DNA from 4 places in the uncultured Rossellomorea sp. genome. Region 4 is predicted to be linked to each of the others. Evidence: riboswitches for the same ligand, from Rfam matches in the RefSeq annotation. Region 4 holds a riboswitch; each other region holds the start of a gene.
The links. Region 4 has a riboswitch for cobalamin ahead of Q1B03_RS08540 (ribonucleoside-diphosphate reductase subunit alpha). Riboswitches for the same ligand answer to the same signal wherever they lie in the genome.

Region 1 (5,780 bases), on a different contig from region 4:
TTCAAGTATTTCCTGCTGAAACGTTTCTGCTCCTGCTGTATAAATATCAGGGGAGGGACTGATTTCAAAATATACTTGTTCTTTTTCCTTTAGCGTGCTTACTTTTTCTTTCACATCTGAAATCTGTTGCTTGATGCCGTCTACCAATTCGTTCCCCTTCTTCTCTACTCCCATTACCGTTGCAATTTGTTCTATATCCCCATAAACATCTTCAAAGGTTTGGGCAGATTGAATGACAAATACGTTTAATCCCGCTTCCTCAAGCTGCTTCACTCCTGCATCATCTCCAGTGGTATAAGCAATGACAACTTCCGGCTTTAGTGCAATGACCTCTTCCGCATTGACTGTCATGGAATCCGACACTCTTTTAATCTCTTTCGCTTCCTCTGGATAGTTGTCGTATTCAGTTGCCCCGATTACCTTATCTCCTGCTCCTATGGCAAAGAGAATCTCTGTGTTACTCGGCTGTAAGGAAATAACGGTTTCCGGCACTTTCTCAAAGCTAATCTCTTCTCCCCTGTCATCGATGACAGAATAAGACTCATTATCAGACTTGACTTCCTTTGTGGATGTTACTTCTTCCCCATTGCTGCACCCTGCGAAAACAACCAGGATGAATGATAATAGTAAACTATTTAACCATGACTTTTTCATATTTCATCTTCCCCGCTTCTCTATATTTTGTCTTTATACGATTTACTCACAAAAGGAATTTCTTCAATCCCTTCACATTTATTCACATACACGGCCATCACAAACAGGACATTTGCCAGTAAATGAGCGTATTTAAATAGAATATTTTCCACTTTCATCTCAGTACTGACTTTATGTAAGGCACGGACGGACTTTTTTGCTTCACTGCGACAGGTATGAAGCGTACATGCGGCTGTACAGCCTTGAGGAAGGACAAAGGTTTGGATACGCTCCTCGACTTCCGACACATAACGATCGTACATTTGGCTCAATTTATTCAAGTCGTCTTCCTTGATGGCTGTCATTCCCCGGACCGAACCATTGAGGTGGTACGCCATCTCAGCTAAATATAGTAAATCGTCCTGAACTTTCGGTAAGTGCTCCGTCATTGATGACGCGAGTCCAATTTTAGTCGACAGTGAATCGGTCCGGATCTCAAAATCCACGGTTGAAACAGACTCACGCATATAGGGATAACATAAATAGCGGAAATCCTTTGCCATATGTAAGTTCCTCCTTTCTGAATGATGTTTGTGAAGCACCTATCGTATCTTCCGGGAGGTTTAAATAAACACAAAAAAACCAACCAAGAATATTGGCCGGCAGTTGTCATCCATATGAAAAAAGAGATGCTAAAAAGCCGCACCATACCCTTAACTTCCGAAGAGCATAATACGATGGAAAAAAGGCAGGTATCCTGGCTCGTGCGTCAGCCTACTCTAAGAACCTTCCCATCTGAATGATCAAATAGTGGTTTTCTTCTTATTTCGTCAGCACTTACAGTTGCGGAAACAGCTTCGGATTCACACCGAATTCCCTTTATGCTAAAGATCAGCACCTAATTTCTGCGTGGGTTTATTCACTTAAGGAACATTATACCACTTTATCCATATGAAAGATGATGAAGTTTTGCATAAAAAAACAAACATGTTGACGTACAAGCTTGAATATCTTTTGAGTATGTGAAGAAATGATAAGGAGGAAAAACATGAAGCGATTGATTGTTTTGCTATTATGCGTATTTTTGTTAAGTGCATGCGGAGACAAAAAACCTGCATCCCATGAATTATGTGGATACGGGGATATGATGGTGGTGAACAAGAAGGAATATGTGAAGGTCCCTGTGGAGAAGAAGTTGGTTCTGGATGAAAAGCTTGGATCTATTAAAGAAAAGATTGATAGTCAATATCACCCCGAGAATGATTTCTCGGCAAATATACTAAAAAAAGGGACACCCATCTATAGCGTGAAAGATCACAGCAATTATCTAATCGCCCAGACAGAGGATAATCGTTATATTTTATATGAGGAAATCAACTAAAAAGGAGGGCTGTAAGCAGATGTTTACAGCCCTCCTTTATTTAGTTCGTGGAATTCAAGGAAATCAACCGATACAGGATCGTCGTTTTCTCATCCATCCACTCCATCTTTTCGATACTGCCGTAACCACTCGGGTCACTGTGTTTCGTTTTTCTTACCTCTATCGGAATATGCATAGGGTAAAGGCGATATCCGTCCTTTTGCAGTACGAACAGATTCTCTTCTTTCCTCACTTCTTTTCCTTTTGTCACGATCATCGTGTTTAACTCTAAGCCCATGCCCATTTCGCTTGACCTCAATCCTTTTTGTATTTAATCATACACCACTGTCTTTTGATTTTTCATCCAGGTGCATAGCATGGAGACGATTTGTTGGTTCTTTCGTGGAGGGAAGTAATGTGTAAACTCTTTAAAGTATTGGGACGACACAGATTTATTCAGCTCATTCAGTCGTTTTTCTAATCTATATGCATGCTCAACTGAAACGTTCTGATCCTTTTCACCATGAATGATCAAAACGGGAGCTTTTAGGTTTTCTAACTCATATAGGGGCGTACGCCATTCATATCTTTCCGGAAATTTATTGGGACTTCCCCCTATGACTCTTTTCATCATTCTCCTGAGATCCTTCCGTTCGTCATATGTTAAGAACATATCCGAAACGCCTCCCCATGTAACAACAGAGGTAACGTCCCTGCGCTCCACGCCTGTCAGTAACGCCATTACTCCTCCACGGGAAAAGCCAAACACATGAATCCGGTTATGGACCACCCTGTGATAGTGTTTGAGCAATTCAACACCGGAAATGGCGTCTTCACGATCATCTCCAGCAAAATCTTCTTTTCCCTCTCCGCCAAGGTTTCCTCTGTAATAAGGAGCAAAAACAATGAATCCGTGAGAAGCAAATTGAGCGATTCTCGCCGGCCGGACCATTCCCACGCCTTTGATCCCCCCTCTCAGATAGAGGAACCCATCATACTTTCCACCTCCGACAGGTTCAGCCAATAAGCCTCTCACCCGGAGACCTCCGGATAGATAGGTAATTTCATATAGTTCCACATGTGGATTAGGTGAAGGAAACAATGTTTTCTTCACAATCGTTCCGTTTTTCATATTCTCTTCCTTTCAAAACGTGCATTGGGTATTCACACATTTTTTATACTCTACATAGACTATTTTAGCAAATCTCATCATCAACAGGAGATGCCGAGACGCAGCCTTCATGACCATCCTACCCTTCTTATATATAAGGATAAACAAGGCAAAGAAAGATGCACTCATCCCATTCTATCGTTACACCGGTTTCACAAAGCTTAAAGGAGGAATATTGAATGAAAAAATGGCTTAGAAGTAGCTTTGCCATGTTGCTCATCGTCATGTTAACACTCGGTTTGACAGCATGTGGAGAAAAAGAAGAAGTCGTACAAAAGGTTCGTGTAGCAGAGGTTACCCGCTCGATTTTCTATGCCCCTGAATATGTAGCCATCGAAAAAGGATTCTTCAAAGAGGAAGGGCTGGACATTGAATTGACCACTACGTGGGGTGGAGATAAAACGATGACCACCTTGCTATCGGGCGGTGCCGATATCGCTCTGGTCGGTTCAGAAACCTCCATCTACGTCCATGCACAAGGTTCGGATGATCCGGTCATTAATTTTGCTCAATTAACCCAAACCGACGGAACGTTTCTCGTCTCCCGTGAAAAAGTGGAAAACTTTGATTGGGATCAATTAAAAGATTCTACCTTCCTTGGCCAGCGTAAGGGCGGAATGCCGCAAATGGTAGGGGAATTTGTGCTGAAGCAGAACGGCATCGATCCTCAGAACGATTTAAACCTGATCCAAAACATTGATTTCGCTAATATTGCGAGCGCCTTTGCTTCGGGGACAGGGGACTACGTTCAGCTATTCGAACCAACGGCGTCCATTTTTGAACAGGAAGGAAAAGGGCATATCGTGGCTTCCTTTGGAACCGAATCAGGGCATGTTCCCTATACAACGTTCATGGCCAAAGACAGCTATATGAAAGACAACAAAGAAACGGTGGAAAAATTCACGAAAGCTCTATACAAAGCTCAAGCATGGGTGGAGGAAAACAGTGCAGCAGACATTGCTAAGGTGATTGAGCCCTATTTTGAAGACACAGAGCTTGCACTGATTGAAACAGTTGTCGATCGCTATAAATCACAAGGGTCCTTTGCGACCGATCCAATCCTTGACGAAGAAGAGTGGAACAATCTCCAAAACATCATGGATGAAGCAGGAGAGCTTCCGCAGTCCGTTGATCATGAAACGTTAGTGAATACTTCGATCGCTGAAAAAGCAGCAAAGTAGCAACAATCCTGGGGCTGACTTCACATGTCAGCCCTTCATTTACTTATAGAAAAAAGAAAATGGAGGCTGAAATACAGTGAACTTTCTATCGTTAGAATCGATCCATCATACCTACTTTTCACCCAAAACGGCCACCCATGCCCTCTCAGACATTACGCTTTCTGTAAAAGAAGGTGAGTTTGTCTCGTTTATCGGTCCGAGTGGATGCGGCAAAACCACTTTACTCTCCATTATTGCAGGACTCATCCAACCGACCGAAGGAACGATTTCATTATACAACCAACCTATCCGAAAAATGAAAAAGAAACTCGGCTACATGCTCCAACAGGATTATCTGTTTCCATGGAAAACCATCGAAGAAAATATATTTTTAGGTCTGACCATTATGGGGACCCTGACAGAAGAAAAGAGGAAGGAAGCACGTGATTTATTGACTGAGATGGGGTTAGAGGGTGTAGAAACGTCGTATCCGAGGGAACTGTCTGGAGGAATGCGACAAAGGGTAGCGCTGATTCGCACATTGATCACAGAACCTCAATTGCTCCTTTTGGATGAGCCTTTCTCTGCCCTCGATTATCAAACCAAATTGAAGCTTGAGGACCTGGTGTTTTCCACATTAAAGTCTTTTGGAAAAACAGCCATTCTTGTCACTCATGATATCGGGGAAGCCATCTCCATGAGTGACCGCATCATTCTATTCGGAGCAAAGCCAGGACGGATTCACACCACATTCGAGGTCCCGTCATCGTTAACAGGGTTAATGCCCTTTGAAGTCAGAAATCACGAAGAATTCCCGGGATTTTTCCAAACCATCTGGAAGGAGCTTGAAAAACTTGAATCACGAATCGATTAAACAAAAACACTTGGAATACATTCAATCATTGAAGAAAGAACAGCGATGGGTTTGGTTTTATCAAGCTCTTATTTTCCTTGTGTTCTTCTCTCTTTGGGAGCTCGCGAGCCGGAACAGCTGGGTAGATCCCCTCATTTTCAGCTCACCCTCGAAAATTTGGAAGCTGTTTCTCATAAAACTCGGAGACGGAAGCCTATTAGCCAACCTGTCTGTCACACTCGGTGAAACCATCATTGGATTCATTCTCGGCACCTTACTTGGAACCCTTTTAGCTGCTTTATTATGGTGGTCACCATTTCTTTCTAAAGTATTGGACCCTTATCTTGTCATCCTTAATGCCATGCCAAAAGTAGCCCTCGGTCCGATTTTAATTGTAGGGTTGGGACCCGGCTTCACATCCATCATCGCCATGGGTACCGTCATTTCCGTCATTATCACCACGATTGTTGTGTATACTTCCTTCAGGGAAGTAGATCCAAATTATTTAAAGGTCATGCAGACTTTCGGAGCAAAAAGAGGGCAAATGTTTAAAGAGGTCATTCTCCCTGCCTCATTCCCGACCATCATTTCGACACTGAAAGT
Region 2 (5,780 bases), on a different contig from region 4:
GGCAGTTTGTACCCATCCGGAGTACAAGAAAAAAGGATACGCTACGGAATGCATGACGAAGCTCTGTCGTGACGTATTAGAAGAAGGAAAAGAATTGTGCTTATTCTATGATAATCCTGAAGCAGGGAAAATTTATAAGCGAATCGGATTCAAGGATATAGGATATTGGTCTATGTATAAATTTTAGTCATAAAAAAAGTTGACTCCCAACAAAGAGTCAACTTTTTTCATTATGCTGCTGCTTTCCGATTCCCGATTAACCTCGCCTGAACCAGTCGTTGTCTTACAGTGATTCCAATCCAACTGGCCAGGAATGCTTTGATAAGTCCAACTACGATAAATGGATATACACCTGCTGCCATTGCCTGATTCCAGCTAAGATCGGCTACAAATTTAAGTTGAATGGTACCCAGGATCAACGTAATGATCATTCCGACTGTATTGGCAATCATCGCCATCGGAATGGTGAATTTGGTTTTTTCAAGAATGAAGCCTGTAAAGAAAGCCGCTACGATAAAGCCGAAAATATAGCCTCCCGTAGGACCGACCAGTACCTGTGCCCCTCCACTGAAGCCCGCAAATACAGGAACACCCACTGCTCCCAGGGCTGCATAGCAAACCATGGCAAACGCTCCATATCGGCTTCCAAGAATCGTCGCGGTAATTCCTACTGCCAATGTTTGTCCGCTGATTGGTACGAGTGGCAGTGGAATCTCGATTTGAGCGAAAATCCCCGTAATCGCAGCAAAGATGGCACAGTGAATGATCATCCTTAGTTTTTCTCCGTTCACTTTCAAATCCCCCTTGTGTATGTAAACTATGTATAACATTAAGTTAACACAATTGAAAGGATTTTGGGAAGCTTATTTTTCTTCCCTCTCGTTTTTTAACTGGGAGCATAAACATTACATATCATTTCTTTAGCCTGCCATTCTAAAGCGGTTTTTAATGTAACCCTCCCTTTTGGGAACTCATCAATCCCCTTATCACTCACCAAATATAGGATAGTGCGATTTGGCTGATGTTCATTAAATACTTGAATGATTCTTCCTATGGCTATGTATGGCATTTTCTTTCTCTCCTTATGAGCAGGACGCACTTCCTTTCACCTGCGCCCTGCGTTTTGTAAAGGTGGATCACACGAGCGTACAGCTACACTCGATCATATTTCTCTTCGTTCTCCGTCTATTATCTTTCATTTTTAAGAAGCACTTCTTCACGCACTTGTTCCGCAGCTTCCACCATGGTTTTAAGAGCTAAGACCGTCTCATCGATCCCACGTGTTTTCAAACCACAATCCGGGTTGACCCAGAATAAATGGGGATCCAGCACTTCCAGAGCCCGATGTATATTGCGGATTAATTCTTCACGTTTCGGCACCCGTGGACTATGAATGTCATATACCCCGAGACCAATCCCTTTGTCATACGTATAATCTTCAAAAACATGGATCAACTCCCCATGACTTCTTGATGTTTCAATCGAGATGACATCAGCATCCAGATCACTGATGGCATCTATAATATCTTCAAAATCCGAATAGCACATATGTGTGTGGACCTGGGTTTGCTTCTGTACAGATGAAGTGGCCAATCTGAAGGCATAAACGGCAGCCTTTAGATATTCCTCCCAATTTTCACTCTTTAAAGGCAGACCTTCCCTAAGTGCCGGCTCATCGACTTGTATCATGCGAATCCCATGGGCTTCTAATTCCTCTATCTCTTTTTGGAGAGAAAGTGCGATTTGATTCGATACTTCATATCGTGATATATCATTCCGAATAAATGACCAATTTAGAATCGTGATCGGGCCCGTTAACATCCCTTTAACCGGTTTATCGGTTAATGATTGGGCATATACGGTTTCTTTAACCGTCATCGGTTCTTTAAAATTCACATCACCGTAAATGAGTGGTGGCTTCACACATCTGGAACCGTATGATTGTACCCATCCAAACTTCGTAAATTGAAAACCATCTAATTTCTCACCAAAGAATTCAACCATATCAGTCCGCTCGAATTCCCCATGTACAAACACATCAAGACCTATTTGTTCCTGAATTTCAATCCAGCGTTTTATTTCCGCATGAATATATTGTTGATACTCCCCATCAGAAAGTTCTCCCTTCCTCCATTTCAACCTTTGCCTTCTTACTTCCTGGGTTTGAGGAAAACTTCCTATTGTAGTGGTAGGTAGAAAAGGTAATGAAAAGTACTTCGCCTGTTCCAGTTTACGAATATGGAAAGGATCCTTTCTCCCTACATTATCGGGTTGCAATTCCTCAACCTCTTCCTGCACCTCCCTATTATTGCGCAGGGGTGATTCGTTTAAATTCTTAATCGCCGTTACACTTTGAGCAATCTCATCTTCTATTGTCTCGACTCCCTCACGAATCCCCTTCGTTAAAATTGTGATTTCATGTAATTTCTCATCAGCAAATGATAGAGCGTCAATGAGAGGTGTATCAATTGCTTCTTCATTCTGCAAGGTTACAGGTACATGAAGTAAACTGCATGATGGTTGTATGATCAAGCGATCACTCGGAACATACCCTGCAATGAACGATAGAAGCGAATGGGTATCAGCAAGATTACTTCTCCAAATATTCCTGCCATCAAGAATGCCGGCAGCCAGGAATTTATCTTTAGGAAAACCAAATCTTTTCAGCGCCGCCAAATTCTTACCACGATCATGCATAAAATCTATCCCTATGCCGTCCACTGGGAGTGCTAACACCCGCTGGTACCTTTCCAAACTATCATAATAGGTTTGGAGGATGATCTTTAACCCGGGGCAGGATTCTTTAAGTGTTTGATAGACTTCTTTAAATTGATCCATCTCTTCATCCCCGATGGATGTGCACAAGATCGGTTCATCCATTTGTACCCACTCTACACCCTCTTCCTGTAAATCACGCAATACTTCAGCATAAAGAGGGACAAATTGATCAACGATGGTTTTATAGTCCCCGTTATCATACCCTTTGGACAATTTCACAAATGTGAACGGACCTAAGATAACCGGTTTTCCTTCTATACCCAGTTTTTCTTTTGCCTCCCTAAAAAAATGGAGGGGACGATTTTCCACCAACCGGGGAACGATCCCATCAAGTTCAGGGACGAGATAGTGATAGTTGGTGTTAAACCATTTTGTCATTTCCAGTGCCACCGCGTCCTTTGATCCTCTGGCCATTTCAAAATACGTTTCAAGAGAGACCTTACCCCCACCATAATGAAACCTCTTAGGAACCAAGCCGAACATGACGGCTGTATCAAGCACATGATCATATGAGCTGAAATCTCCAACCGGAATCAAATCAATTCCCTGATCCAGTTGCTTCTTCAAATGGTTGACTCGTATTTCCTCCATTTGTTCTAAGAAGGAATCCTTTTCAATCTTCCCTGCCCAAAATTGTTCCAGCGTCTTTTTCCATTCACGCTTTTCACCGATTCTTGGATATCCTAAATTTGAACTGATCACCTTACTCATTCAATCCTCACTCCTTATACTTGATATGGTTGTCATCAACAAAAAAATCTCCCTTTCAAATGAAAGAGAGATTCATACGCATCACTAACTTGAGTTGAGACAATCTTGTATTCTCAACACGTATTCCTCACCCCTCTCTATATCCACGTAGAGCATAAGCGCATACAACAGGCAGGTCTCCTGACTTAGGTTCACAGCTTCTTATCCCTTCCCATTTCAACAGAAATAGTGGTTGAATGATAAGTCGCTCCCCATTACAGTGGCGGGACCGTGCCGGATTTTCACCGGTCTTCCCTTTTAGCTGAGCATGACTCAGCACCTATTGCATTTGTCTATTTAATTTTTCTTTCATAAAAACGAAAAGCCCTCTCTTGCGAAAGAGAGGGCTTCATGTTTATGAGAATCCTCTCTTATTTTCCAAAGCAAAGTGCTTTGCAGGAATTAGCACCTTTTCAACACATCGGTTGAATGGTTGCCGGGTTTCACAGGGCCAGTCCCTCCACCACTCTCAATAAGAGTTACAAATATATTCATTTACTATTCCGAAATTTGTAATAATCGTAGCACGGTACATATAAGCTGTCAAAAGAAATTTAATTAATACCTTACACGTTTCTAATAATAGGTACTTTCTACATAATGACATTTGATACAAGATCTTGTTACATCCGTTTCATAAAAGACATGTCTGCAGTTTTCCTGAATGCTCTTCACTTCTTTTTCGAGTTGGATGACTCTCTGATTGAGCTTTACGATCTCATTCTTCAATTTCAGTACATGACAAGAAGGTTTATCGATAGATGTTTGATCCATTTTCCACAAACTCCTTCGATTTTTCTTTCAATCCTTTTTCTATTTCCTTATGAGCATCATTCATGCTAGTCTCCTTCATTCCCCTTATGTCATGTGATATTCTCATTGAACAAAATTTCGGGCCACACATTGAACAAAAATGGGCCGTTTTTGCCCCTTCTGCAGGAAGTGTTTCATCATGATACTCCCTTGCACGCTCCGGGTCCAGGGATAAATTAAATTGGTCATTCCATCTAAATTCAAATCGAGCCTTAGAAACGGCATTATCTCTGACTTGTGCCCCTGGATGGCCTTTCGCCAAATCCGCTGCATGTGCTGCGATTTTATAAGCAATGACACCTTCTCTCACATCATCTTTATTCGGTAATCCCAGATGCTCTTTCGGTGTTACATAGCACAGCATGGCTGTCCCAAACCAACCGATCATGGCAGCCCCTATGGCGGAAGTAATGTGATCATACCCCGGTGCAATATCTGTCGTTAATGGCCCCAAGGTATAAAAAGGAGCTTCATGACAGATTTCCATTTGCTTATCCACATTCTCTTTAATCATATGCATCGGTACATGACCAGGGCCTTCAATCATGACTTGTACATCATGCTTCCAAGCAATTTTGGTTAGCTCGCCTAATGTTTCAAGCTCGGCAAACTGTGCTTCATCATTCGCATCAGCAATTGATCCGGGTCTTAAACCATCTCCTAAGGAAACGGAGATATCATAGGCTTTTAAAATCTTACATATATCTTCAAAATGGGAATAAAGAAAGTTCTCTTTATGATGGGCAAGACACCATTGTGCCATGATTGAACCTCCACGGGAAACAATGCCTGTTGTACGATCAGCCGTCAGATGAATATACCTCAATAAAACACCTGCATGAATGGTGAAATAGTCAACACCCTGCTCCGCCTGTTCGATCAATGTATCCCTGTACACACCCCATGTAAGATTCTCAGCAATTCCGTTTACTTTTTCTAGTGCTTGATAGATCGGTACCGTACCAACAGGGACAGGGGAGTTTCGAATGATCCACTCCCTTGTTGTATGAATGTTTTTACCTGTTGATAAGTCCATTATGGTATCGGCACCCCAACGAGTTGCCCACGTCATTTTCTCCACTTCTTCTTCAACGGAAGATGATACAGAAGAGTTTCCGATATTCGCGTTTATTTTCACATGAAAGTGACGACCGATGATCATCGGTTCACATTCAGGATGATTGATATTGGCAGGAATGATGGCCCTGCCCTTTGCTACTTCTTCTCTTACAAATGAAGGATCAACATTTTCCCGGATAGCGATGAACTCCATTTCCGGTGTAATGATTCCTTTTTTTGCATAGTGCATTTGAGTCACATTACGACCCATTTTTGCCCGTATTGGGGTACGTTTGATAGTAGTGAACGCCTCTACGTGTGCATAAGGATCGTCTCCTTTATAGCCGTTATCTTCCGGTTCGATTTCACGTCCCGGGTAA
Region 3 (5,780 bases), on a different contig from region 4:
GATTTTTTAAGTATCCATTTTCTTCGTCAGCATCTCTTATGTCCGTTAGCCCGAGTGACGTAATTTTGAAGCCCATAAGATCCAGCTGCTTCTGAGCAATTTCAGATACGTCAGCGTTAAACTTTTCACGGTTGCTGTTGATATCTTCAACCGTCATTTTAGAAAGAATCGCACGAAGATTACTTCCCAGTACCTCAATGATTTCATCTTCAATCTCTTTTTGGTCCTTACCTAGGAACTGCTCGGCATAGTTCGCAATTCCGTTTAATGTGTCTGCCACCTTCACCATGGCCACTGCGTCTGCAACGATTGGTACTCCGCCATTTGTGTAAACTCTCGGTGTCGATAATTTTAATTGGAAGGATGTAAGATTAACAGGTGTAGATGTTTGGAAACGTCTTAATCTGTACCCTCCACCCCTGATGATTTTCATGGAACGCCCTTCCTGGTCGGTGAAAATATTCGTTTCCTTTTCAGGATCCCCCAGTTTCGGTCCGGTAATGATCAGTGCCTGGTTGGATCTCGCTGTACGATAGCGGAACCTCATCCAGAAATAATACGCGATTCCTGCAATAGCTGCAATAACCAGAACAGGAATCAAGAACATGAAAAATCCGATAATACTTAATGATCCTAGCATTCTGACAACCCCTCTCAAACTTTTCTATAAATCAGTCGAGCAACTGATTCACTATTTTATAAAACTTCTAGCTACAATATTATCTACGGAAGGGTTGTAGAAAAGTTTCAATATTTAGGTAAATTTTCTAATTTTAATACAATAATTTCTACCAAATAAAGACCTTACTTCTCATTCCTGTGATAAAATAAAAGCGTTCACAATTTAAACATTGCTCATTGGTGAAGATGATCAGGTCATCTTCTTAAAAGGGAAGTTGGTGAAAGTCCAACGCGGTCCCGCCACTGTAAAGCTGAGATTTCGTATGGATCCACTGTTTCGAATCGAAATGGGAAGGAATATGAAATTGTTGACGCTGAGCCAGGAGACCTGCCAATTGAGAAGAACACAGAGTTCCTACGGGAGATAGGAGGGTGTTGCGCTATATGAGCCAAATGAGGAATCACAGGATTCTGGACGTCCGCTTGAAGTAGCCGCATCTTCTTTTCAAAGGGAGATGCTTTTTTTTATTTCAGAAATTAAACTGGGAGATGAGAAAATGGAACAAGCTTATTCGGTAGAACGTTCACGAACCATACAAACAAAATTGGTACTGCCACCGGACACCAATCATATGCAAACGATTTTTGGAGGGAAAGTCCTTTCCTATATTGATGAAATTGCGGCACTATCAGCAATGAAGCACTCCAGCTCAGTCGTCGTCACGGCATCGATTGACTCCGTCGACTTTTTGTCGTCTGCAACGGTCGGTGATGCGTTAAGTCTGGAAGCCTACGTTACGTCTACAGGTCGAACATCCATGGAAGTATATGTAAAGGTCTACTCTACGAATCTTGTAACGAGTGTCAAAACCCTGACGACTGAATCATTCCTGACGATGGTCGCCGTTGATGAAAATGGTAAGCCCAAGCCGGTACCAAAAGTCATTCCAAAGACGGAAGAAGAATCGAGGCTTTTCAATACGGCTCCTTTGCGAAAAGAGCATAGAAAAAATCGTGCGCTTATTTTGTGAAAAGTCCCTGATTGCTAACTCTCCTAATAAACAAGAACACTCAGAGCTTCTCTAGGCTTTGAGTGTTTATAAGGGCTAGTCTATTGATCCTAATTGGAATGAAAACGGGGTTGGTTTTAGAGCGGGAAGTCATCCAGGATTCCTTCTTCTGGTGAAAGAAGTACAGGATCAACTCTAGGAAGAAAAGAGAAAAACAGTATAGAGATGCGATTTGGATGTTATTGCCTTCAGACCTCCGTCTTGTTCTAAACCTATAGAATACCGAGAAAATATTTCCTATAATGGATAATAAAATAGTTCATTTGGGGTGTAGTATGATCGAAGGTAAATTAATTAAATTTCATCGTGAAGATTCGGGTTTGACTCAAGAGCAGCTTGCACAGGGGATCTGCTCTACCACACATCTAAGTAAAATCGAAAGAGGGATCACAGAGTATTCCAGTGAAATTACTGATTTACTGGCAAGGAAGCTTGGAATCAATATGGAAGTCGAACGTTCTCGGTATCATTCGTTACAGGCTAAATTATCTGAATGGAATGATGCAATTATTATGATTCGAACCAATGACATCCATCAACTTAAAGGTGAAATCGAAAAGGAACCTTTAAGGTTTCTATCTGACTTCATCATTCAATACAACCTTTTCCTGGCAAGATATTATTTATTTTTGAACAAGCATGGAAAAGCCAAGGAAATCCTGGGCATGTTCGAAAACAAAAACTATCCTCTATCCCCTTTCGAACAAAATTTATTACTTCATGTCAAAGGGATCTACTATCATTCAACAAGACAATTTAACACTTGCATAAATGTATTGAAACAGATTGACGATGAATATCCGAACTCCGAATATTATTTTCATTTGGCATTAGCCTATCATTCCATTCATTCAAACACCTTTGCCTATTATTATGGGCAAAGAGCCTTGCATTTTTTCCAAAAAACATTGAATATCCTTAGGGTCATCGATTCTGAAACGTTAATTTTAATTCAATTGAATGCCAAAGAACCCTTTGAAATGGAAGAAACCAAACAACAGTATGATAAGCTCCTCAGAGTCTGTGAATCCGTTAATTCCAAGGAAAGGGCACATAAAATCCATAACAATCTGGGATTCGAATATTTTAGGAGAAAACGATATTCTGAATCAAAAGATTCCTATGAAAAAGCATTAAAACTTATTAATGAAGACACGCCAGCGTCACATTATTTAGTCACACTCAGCGGATATATACTAGCTTGTCTGAAAGGGAATCTGCTTTCTTCCGAAGAACTCAATCAATTAGCGACAAAAGGACTAAAAAGGGCTACTCAGCATCAGGACCCCACCTACGTTTTCTTTGAAATATACTTACTTACCATAAAAGGAAATGAACAAGAACTATATGAGTATATTGAATATACAGCTCTCCCCCATTTCAACAAAACGGGGAGCAAGTTGATGTATCAGCATTATGAAAGACAACTATTTTTATATTATGTAAAAACCGGGCAAACAGAGAAAGGATTCAAACTTGCATCCAATAAAATGTCCAATGAAATAAGCTATTATGAATTAGAATAATGACACTTTTAATGATAAAAGGAGGTTTTCTTTTATCATTTTTTTATTCGGCTGATTTCTCGTTGATTGTTAGCCACTATATTTGTTTTGTTTTCTGAACAACCCCAACTCACCGCCATTATTTCGCAACTTTCCTCCTACCCCCTCCTAAAAAATCAGAAGATAAATGATTGTTAAACTCCAATCAGTAGTTAAATAGTCCCTAAACAAACCCCCATACAAACATGACAGATTTAAATTTACACTATTAATTGTAATAATTTTTAGAATTATCGAACTAACAACTAAAGAAAAGAGGTAGAGATGATGAATGGATCTTCCATCGCAAAGAAATCAGCTGTGATTGCATTATCCACTGGATTACTTTTATCCCCTGTATCGGGCTACTCCTCTCCAACAGCTACAGCTGCGGATTGGAAAGCAGAAACGATTTTATCTTCTTTGACAGAAGAGCAAAGACAAGCATTGCATCAACTGAAATTAAATAACGCAGAAGGTCTCCAAGGATTTCAACCGAATGAATTGGCATCCGGTGAAGAAATCTCCGTTATCGTCGAATTCCAATCCAAACCTGGGCATGTAGCCGTACTAGAAGCTGCAGTAAAAGGAAAAACAGTAAAGAAAGAAGACGCCAAAGCCCAAGTGGAGAAAGAACATAAGATGTTCAAAGAAGATGTTGCAAAACATCTATCTACTAGTCTTGTAAAAGGAAAAAAGATAGAGCCGAAAATCACCCAAACCTATAAAGAAGCATATAACGGTGTGGCGATGACCCTTCCGGCCAATCAAGTAGAACGCCTGCTAAACTCCAAAGCCGTCAAGGCTGTATTTAAAAACCAGACCTATACTGTCGATCCGGTTCAACAAGATCTTCCTAATGATGTAGACCGTGAAATCACAACATCTGTTGAAAGCATTCCTTATTTAAAAGTGGATGAATTACATAAGGAAGGAATCACAGGAGACGGAATCAAAGTCGGCGTGATCGACACAGGTGTTGACTACAACCACCCTGATTTAAAGGATGCCTACAAAGGCGGATATGATTTTGTTGACGACGATGCGGATCCAATGGAAGCAACGTATGAAGATTGGAAGAGTACGAGTGAACCAGAGTTCAGTTATACGGGAAATCCCTATTATACCTCTCATGGTACTCATGTATCCGGAACCATTGTAGGACAAAACGAGAATGATAGTGAAGTATCTGTAGAGGGAGTTGCTCCAGATGCTGACTTATATGTGTATCGTGTCCTTGGTCCTTACGGAAGTGGTTACACCGAAGACGTCCTTGCAGGAATTGAGAAATCGGTTCAAGATGGTATGGATGTCATCAACCTCTCATTGGGAGCAAGTGTCAATGACCCTTATTACCCTACAAGTACCGCCCTTAACTATGCTGTGTTAAATGGTGTGACGGCCGTTGTTTCAGCCGGGAATTCAGGACCAAATGACTTTACCCTTGGCTCTCCTGGAACAGCAGCTTTAGCTTTGACTGTCGGGGCGAGTGATGTCCCTGTTTCCCAAACCACTTTTACTGGTCAAACGACAGCTGGCTGGTCGACCGGTATTGTGAGTATGGCTAGGGGATTCGCTCACACATTCGATAGTCTGGAAGATCAATCACTAGAATTAGTAGATGTTGGCCTAGGGTATGAAGCAGACTATGCGAATAAAAATGTAGATGGTAAGATCGCTTTTGTTCAGCGAGGAAATTTTGCTCTGAATGACAAGGTGAAATTTGCCAAAGAACATGGAGCTAAAGCCGTGATCATGTACAACAATGCAGAAGGTCATGTAGGATATAACCTCGGAGAATCAGCCCATTATGTCCCGGCCTTCTCGATGACAAAGGCTGCCGGGGAAGAATTAAAAGCAACAATCGAAAGTGGCACATCAAGCTTCACGTTTACGAACTTAGAAGAAAGCTTTACAGAGGGTGACCAGTTAGCCGATTTCAGTTCAAGGGGTCCAGTCAACAAAAGCTTGGATATGAAACCTGAAGTGGTCGCTCCCGGGGTCAGCGTTCTATCGACTTTCCCTTCTTTTATGATCGATCCTGAGAACACGGATGACTATCAGTATGCTTACTCAAGACTTTCAGGAACCTCGATGGCTTCTCCATTCACAGCGGGGCTGGCAGCTTTACTTTTGGGAGAGAATCCGGATCTCGAGCCAGCTGATATTAAAACGATACTTATGAACTCATCTGATCCTTTGAAGGGAGATTACAGCGTATTTGAGGTTGGTGCAGGAAGAGTGGATCCGTATCAAGCCCTCCATAGCCAAACAACGATTCAAATAAACGATGAAACGTTGCTTCCTAATGGCGAAGAACTGATTGCAATCGATCATCCAACTGGGGGATTGAGCTTTGGAAATCAGGTAGTGGCCGAAGGAGATCACCTCCGCGTACAAAAAAGCTTTGAAATCACAAATAAAAGCGATCAAAAGAAAACCTTTGACATTACGTTTGAAGAAAATGTACAGGAAGGCACCCTTAGTCTCAAGGAAAATGGAGTTGAAGTGACTTCAGACAAGTCTATTAAAGTGAATGGTGGCA
Region 4 (5,780 bases):
AACAAACCTTCTAGAATCACATCATAAATGATCGATTTTAATAGATTCGCAATGGTAGGAGATTCTACGAAGCCCTTATACCCATTCGTAATAAATTCATTCCGCTTCTTTAAGATTGGATCGTTCTTCCAGAAATCAAACACTTCATCCTGTTTCTTTTTTGACACGATACTCGATAATACATAGCTATAGGAATGATTGTGTACAACCTCTTGCTGTGCAAGAATGATCATCAGCGCATTTAAGCTGGAATCCGTCAGATAGTCTGCCACTTTACCGGCGTAATCTGTCTGCACACTATCAAGTAGAGCCAGTAAACCGATGATTTTTAAAAAGGACTCCTGCTCTCTCGATGAAAGATTCGGAAATTGTTTAATATCCTTTGCCATATTGATTTCAAAAGGTGTCCAGAAATTCCCGAGCATTCTCTTATATTTCGGATATGCCCATGAGAACCTGACATCATCCCAGTTCAATATATTCGAACTTTTCCCATTTACGATACCTGTTGATTTATTTGGTGCCTCTGAATCTATTAAGATTCGCTTCTTCAATCCATTCACGTTATCATCTTCCTCCCGGTTAGCTATGGCAGCTTTCACATTCTTCAAAATTCGAAACAGATGTTGATCGCACATAGTAGGTCGTTTTCAACCCTGACTTCCATGCATCTAAATGAAGAGATAATAACTCTATCGCCTTGATATCATTTCGCACATACAAGTTAAACGATATTCCCTGATCTATATGACGCTGTCTCTTCTCATTTTGTTTAATACTCCAGTGCTGATCTACGTTATAGGCCGTTTTGTAATACCAGGTTGTCTTAGGTGATAAATCAGGGGCTGTAACAGGAATCTTATAATCTTTCTTTTCTTCTGAGTACTCTAATCTGAACAAAGGATCTATACTTGCTGTGGATCCGGCTATGATCGAGGTGGATGAATTAGGGGCGACGGCCATTAAATATCCGTTTCGTATCCCTTTAGTAGAAACTTCCTCCCTGAGTACATTCCACCTTGGTCCTGAATATCCTTTTTTGGAAAAATACTCTCCGGTGGACCAATCTGAACCGCTGAAATATGGATAAGATCCTTTTTCTATTGCTAATTCATGACTGGCTTTAATCGTGTAATAGGCAACATCCTCGTATAAGGAATCACAATAATCAACGGCTTCATCGCTCTCCCATTTCAACCCTTTTAAAGCAAGAAGGTGATGCCACCCAAAGGTTCCTAATCCAATCCCTCTATAGCGCCTGTTTGTCAGTTGGGCTTGCAGGACTGGAAGTTTATTTATATCAATGACATTATCCAGTAATCTTACTCCTATGGACACCACTCTTTCCAGCTCATCATCCATTACCGTTTTAGCTAAAGAAACAGATGCCAGATTACAGACGACATAATCTCCCGGAGATTTATAGGTAATGATTTTCCCGTCCTTTATGACCTCTTCTTCCATAATGGTCGCACTCATATTCTGGGCGATTTCCGTACATAAATTACTGCAGTAAATCATCCCCTTATGCTGATTGGCATTTAGCCGATTGACTGTATCTCGGTAAAACATATAGGGTGTTCCCGTTTCAAGCTGGGAAATCATGATCCGCTTGAAAATTTCAATCGCTGGGACCACTTCCCTTGAAAGGTCAGGGTTTTCTACACACTCCCAGTACTTATCCCTGAACGAGCCTTCTCCATCCTTTTCGTCATAGTAATCTTCCAGTGAAAAACCCATGCCTATTTTCACTTCATGAGGATCAAATAAATACCATTCCCCTCTTTTCTCCACTTGCTCCATAAATAAATCAGGTAAGCTGACACCTGTGAAGAGGTCATGAGTACGCTGCCTTTCATCTCCATTATTTAATCGCGTATCAAGAAAAGGAAAAATATCCTTATGCCATACATCTAAATATACAGCGATTGCTCCTTGACGCTGGCCTAATTGATCAACCGATACGGCCGTGTTATTTAATTGCTTCATCCATGGAATAACACCTGAACTTACACCCTTGAAGCCTTTAATATCACTTCCTCTGCTTCGGACTTTCCCTAAATAGATACCCAGGCCTCCACCGTTTTTACTTAATGTGGAAACATCTGTATTGCTGTCATAAATGCTCCTTAAATCATCTGCCACCGTATCAATAAAACAACTTGATAACTGACCATGACTTTTCCCCGCATTGGCGAATGTAGGGGTGGCTACCGTCATATACAAATTGGATAGTGCCCAATACGCTTCCTGAATGAGCGCCATCCGCTTATCACGCGGTTCGTTCATAAAGAGAGTCATGGCAATGATCAATAATCGCTCTTGTGGTAATTCAAGAATCTTTCCATCATGGGATTTTGTTAAATACCGCTCTGTTAATGTGACGATCCCTATGTAAGTAAACAATTGATCTTTAGATGAATCCATGATCGTTGCCAGGAAGTCTATATCTTCTTTTGTATAAGATTCGAGCAGGGCTGACGTATATAATTTCCGATCAGTCAACTCGTGAATTGATTTATTAAAGGAACTGTATAACTTGTCTTTTTCAATTCCCCTGGAATTAGCAACTGTACGATAAAGGTTTTTTAAATAAAGTGTTGCAGCCACATAGGTCCAATCGGGTTCATGGGCAGAAATACGTTCAACTGCAGTGAGAATCATGAAATGATAAAGCTTTTCTTTACTCAGTACAGACTGTCCGTTAGCATACATAAAAATCTTTTCATCGAATTCTTTAAAATGGAGCTGTGGAAAACGACTGTGGAGACTTGTTATAATCTCCTCTGCTTCCACTATTAGTCGCTGCTCTTGTGATACGATTGACATAAATATTCCTCCCAATTTATACAGTGTGGATAGGATTCAAAAAAGCCCATCCTTCAGAAGGATGGGCCTAATATATACGGAGATATGTACATAGACTTAAAGCCTATTACAATCCTCGCTTTATCCTCCCAATTCCCGAAGAAGATAACACGTGAATAAATAAGGCAGGTCTCCTGACTCATGCTTCACCCTACTCTAAGGCCTTCCCATCGTATAAGACAGTGGCAGTTCCTTATTTCGTCAGCACTTACAGTTGCGGGGACAGCTCCGGATTCACACCGGATTCCCTTTTAAGTCCATTCAGACACCCTATTCACAGGTTATAATCAATATATTGTTAAAATCATCAAACATAACACTAAATGTTGTGTTCTGTATCATCATAAACGATTAAAAATGAATTTACAAGTGGAACTATTCACTTTGTTTAGAAGTTGAAATCTTTTAATAGTATCACTCTATTACACTCGTAAAGTCAAGAGTTGTAATAAGTTGAACAGAAGGAAGGATAAATCCTTCCTATGAAATATGCTTATAATTATTATTTTCCATGAAAAGAATAGGAGAAGATTGAATACAACCTTCAAATGGACACTAGTCAGCCGACACCTTCCTACATGTTAGTTGAAGAAAATGTTCCCACTCTCTATAATTCAAATAGAAGGTTGTTTGACAGTATTCTTTGGTCCCCAATATTTTTTATTGGCTGTTTAAATGGAGAATGAACTCGATTTAAACAGCCTCTTTTTTTTAGTTCGGCTTTAATGTATGTGAAAATCCTCTTACAATTTCATTTCTACCCGGGAGCTTTCAGTTCAAATGTAACCGCATACACAATAGTGAAAGAGGGACCATATAAGCAATTTAATGTATTTCAACCTTATTACAATCAATACTTTTCAGCTTAAATACTTTCTTTTTACGGTTTTTTCATTTAAAATGCGCATTAAGTGATTTTTTTCGAAATCACACCTTAGTTCTGAAAGGAGTCTATTATGAAAAAATTATTAACGACTTTACTATTAGCATTACTAACGATTGGACTAGCCGCTTGCGGTTCGAACGAGGAGAGCCAAAAACAAGCTGAAGATAAAGCGAAGACAGAAGAAAAAAGCGATGGACAGGCTCAAGAGGAGCAAGCTAAGCAGATGGAAGAAATGCAGAAGAAAATGGATGAACAAAAGGTTGAAAAAGATAAGATCGTTGCCATTGTAAACGATGAAAAAATTAAAGGTGAAGATTTCAACAACGTATTGACTCAATCACAAATGCAGTATCAACAAATGGGTCAAGACCCGACAAGTAAAGAGGCAGCAAAGAAGATAAAAGAACAAACTATTGATAGTCTGGTTGGACAAACACTCCTTATGCAGCAAGCCGATGAAAAAGGATATAAGGCATCAGAAGATGAAATCAATAAACAACTGGAAGAAGTTAAAAAGCAGTACGGTGATGAAAAGAAGTTTGAAGATGCAATGAAAAAAGCCGGATTCACGATGGATGAGTTAAAAACTCAAATCGCTGAAAACATCAAATACACAAACTACGTTGAGAAAGAAATCAAAGTAGAAGAAGTCTCTGAAGAGGAAATGAAGAAGTTTTACGATCAGTACGCAAGTCAGCAAGGTCAGGGTGAATCAAAGGATGCACCAAAATTTGAAGAAGTTAAACCTCAGATCAAGACTCAGTTAGAACAACAGAAAAAACAAGAAAAGCTTGTTCAACACGTAGAAGATTTAAAGAAAAATGCTAAAGTCGATGTAAAAATCTAAAGCACCATTGTAGAAAGCCACCTGTATAGATAGGTGGCTTTCTTATGTTCTATTCCTCCCCGATGTTTTCCTCTCATCAAGAAGGGTATTGTACAACAACGACTCATTAAGGGAGGATGAAAGATAATGACAAAGAGAGCCAATGACAATCCAGAACAAATCAATAAAGATCATGACGGCATTCTTGATCAGCATGAAAGTGAGCAGAATGTGGACCCAATTCCCCTCGATGACTTAAAAAAAGAGCAGCGGGACGAGAAAAATAAACATCATACGAAAGATGACTCATCAAGCAAAGAATAATACGTTAATCAAAAGCCCTGTGGGATTCCCACAGGGCACTCTTCTTATTTAGATAACCAATCCGTATGGAATGTTCCTTCCTTATCCACTCGCTGATACGTATGGGCTCCAAAATAATCACGTTGGGCTTGAAGGAGGTTGGCAGGGAGTGACTCTGAGCGATAGCTGTCATAATATGCTAAAGCACTCGCTAGACCTGGTACAGGGATACCTAATTTAATGGCTGTAGCCACCACTTCTCTCGCTTCCTCCTGATAGTTTTCTACGATTTCCTTGAAATATGGATCAAGAAGTAAATTCGTTAATCCCGGTTCACGATCATAGGCTTTCTTGATTTCTTCCAGGAAGCCTGCACGAATGATGCATCCACCTCTGAAAATCATGGAAATCTCGCCGGGCTTCAGGTTCCAGTTATACTCATCCGAAGCAGATTGAAGCTGGGCGAAACCTTGTGCATAGGAACAAATTTTGCTTAAATAGAGAGCTTTACGAATCATTTCGATAAACTCTTCTTTGTTACCGGAGAACGTTTTATTCTTCGGCCCTTTTAAAATCTTGCTTGCTTTCACACGTTCTTCCTTCATGGCAGAGATGAAACGGGCAAACACAGACTCAGTAATGATTGATAATGGTACACCTAATTCCAGTGCAGAAATACTCGTCCATTTCCCAGTACCTTTTTGTCCTGCTGTATCCAGGATCACTTCAACAAGGGGCTTTCCTGTTTCTTCATCCACCTTGGTAAAGATATCCGCCGTGATTTCAATCAGGTAGCTGTCCAGCTCCCCCGCGTTCCATTCTTTGAATATCTCATGCAGCTCTGTTGCATTTAAACCTAAGACATTTTTCATGAGATAATACGCTTCACAAATAAGC

Region 1: it holds a riboswitch for cobalamin, as region 4 does, so the genes downstream of both, Q1B03_RS06700 (hypothetical protein) here and Q1B03_RS08540 (ribonucleoside-diphosphate reductase subunit alpha) in region 4, are expected to answer to the same signal.
Region 2: it holds a riboswitch for cobalamin, as region 4 does, so the genes downstream of both, metE (5-methyltetrahydropteroyltriglutamate--homocysteine S-methyltransferase) here and Q1B03_RS08540 (ribonucleoside-diphosphate reductase subunit alpha) in region 4, are expected to answer to the same signal.
Region 3: it holds a riboswitch for cobalamin, as region 4 does, so the genes downstream of both, Q1B03_RS18390 (acyl-CoA thioesterase) here and Q1B03_RS08540 (ribonucleoside-diphosphate reductase subunit alpha) in region 4, are expected to answer to the same signal.

The regions. Positions count from the first base shown of each region.
Region 1 is NZ_CANKZT010000001.1:1,300,453-1,306,232, forward strand. Features, by position in the region: gene Q1B03_RS06695 (ABC transporter substrate-binding protein) at 1-654, opposite strand, end outside; gene Q1B03_RS06700 (hypothetical protein) at 675-1,196, opposite strand; cobalamin riboswitch at 1,363-1,550, opposite strand; gene Q1B03_RS06705 (hypothetical protein) at 1,682-2,014, shown strand; gene Q1B03_RS06710 (DUF2584 domain-containing protein) at 2,055-2,297, opposite strand; gene Q1B03_RS06715 (S9 family peptidase) at 2,325-3,125, opposite strand; gene Q1B03_RS06720 (ABC transporter substrate-binding protein) at 3,344-4,345, shown strand; gene Q1B03_RS06725 (ABC transporter ATP-binding protein) at 4,422-5,198, shown strand; gene Q1B03_RS06730 (ABC transporter permease) at 5,179-5,780, shown strand, end outside.
Region 2 is NZ_CANKZT010000001.1:1,292,872-1,298,651, forward strand. Features, by position in the region: gene Q1B03_RS06665 (GNAT family N-acetyltransferase) at 1-187, shown strand, start outside; gene Q1B03_RS06670 (biotin transporter BioY) at 231-770, opposite strand; gene metE (5-methyltetrahydropteroyltriglutamate--homocysteine S-methyltransferase) at 1,189-3,489, opposite strand; cobalamin riboswitch at 3,642-3,827, opposite strand; SAM riboswitch class I at 3,897-4,007, opposite strand; gene Q1B03_RS06680 (hypothetical protein) at 4,105-4,302, opposite strand; gene thiC (phosphomethylpyrimidine synthase ThiC) at 4,280-5,780, opposite strand, start outside.
Region 3 is NZ_CANKZT010000006.1:126,278-132,057, reverse strand. Features, by position in the region: gene Q1B03_RS18395 (flotillin family protein) at 1-640, opposite strand, end outside; cobalamin riboswitch at 843-1,032, shown strand; gene Q1B03_RS18390 (acyl-CoA thioesterase) at 1,179-1,652, shown strand; gene Q1B03_RS18385 (helix-turn-helix domain-containing protein) at 1,967-3,217, shown strand; gene Q1B03_RS18380 (S8 family serine peptidase) at 3,521-5,780, shown strand, end outside.
Region 4 is NZ_CANKZT010000002.1:312,683-318,462, reverse strand. Features, by position in the region: gene Q1B03_RS08545 (ribonucleotide-diphosphate reductase subunit beta) at 1-563, opposite strand, end outside; gene Q1B03_RS08540 (ribonucleoside-diphosphate reductase subunit alpha) at 583-2,829, opposite strand; cobalamin riboswitch at 2,975-3,156, opposite strand; gene Q1B03_RS08535 (SurA N-terminal domain-containing protein) at 3,825-4,601, shown strand; gene Q1B03_RS08530 (hypothetical protein) at 4,728-4,904, shown strand; gene gndA (NADP-dependent phosphogluconate dehydrogenase) at 4,949-5,780, opposite strand, start outside.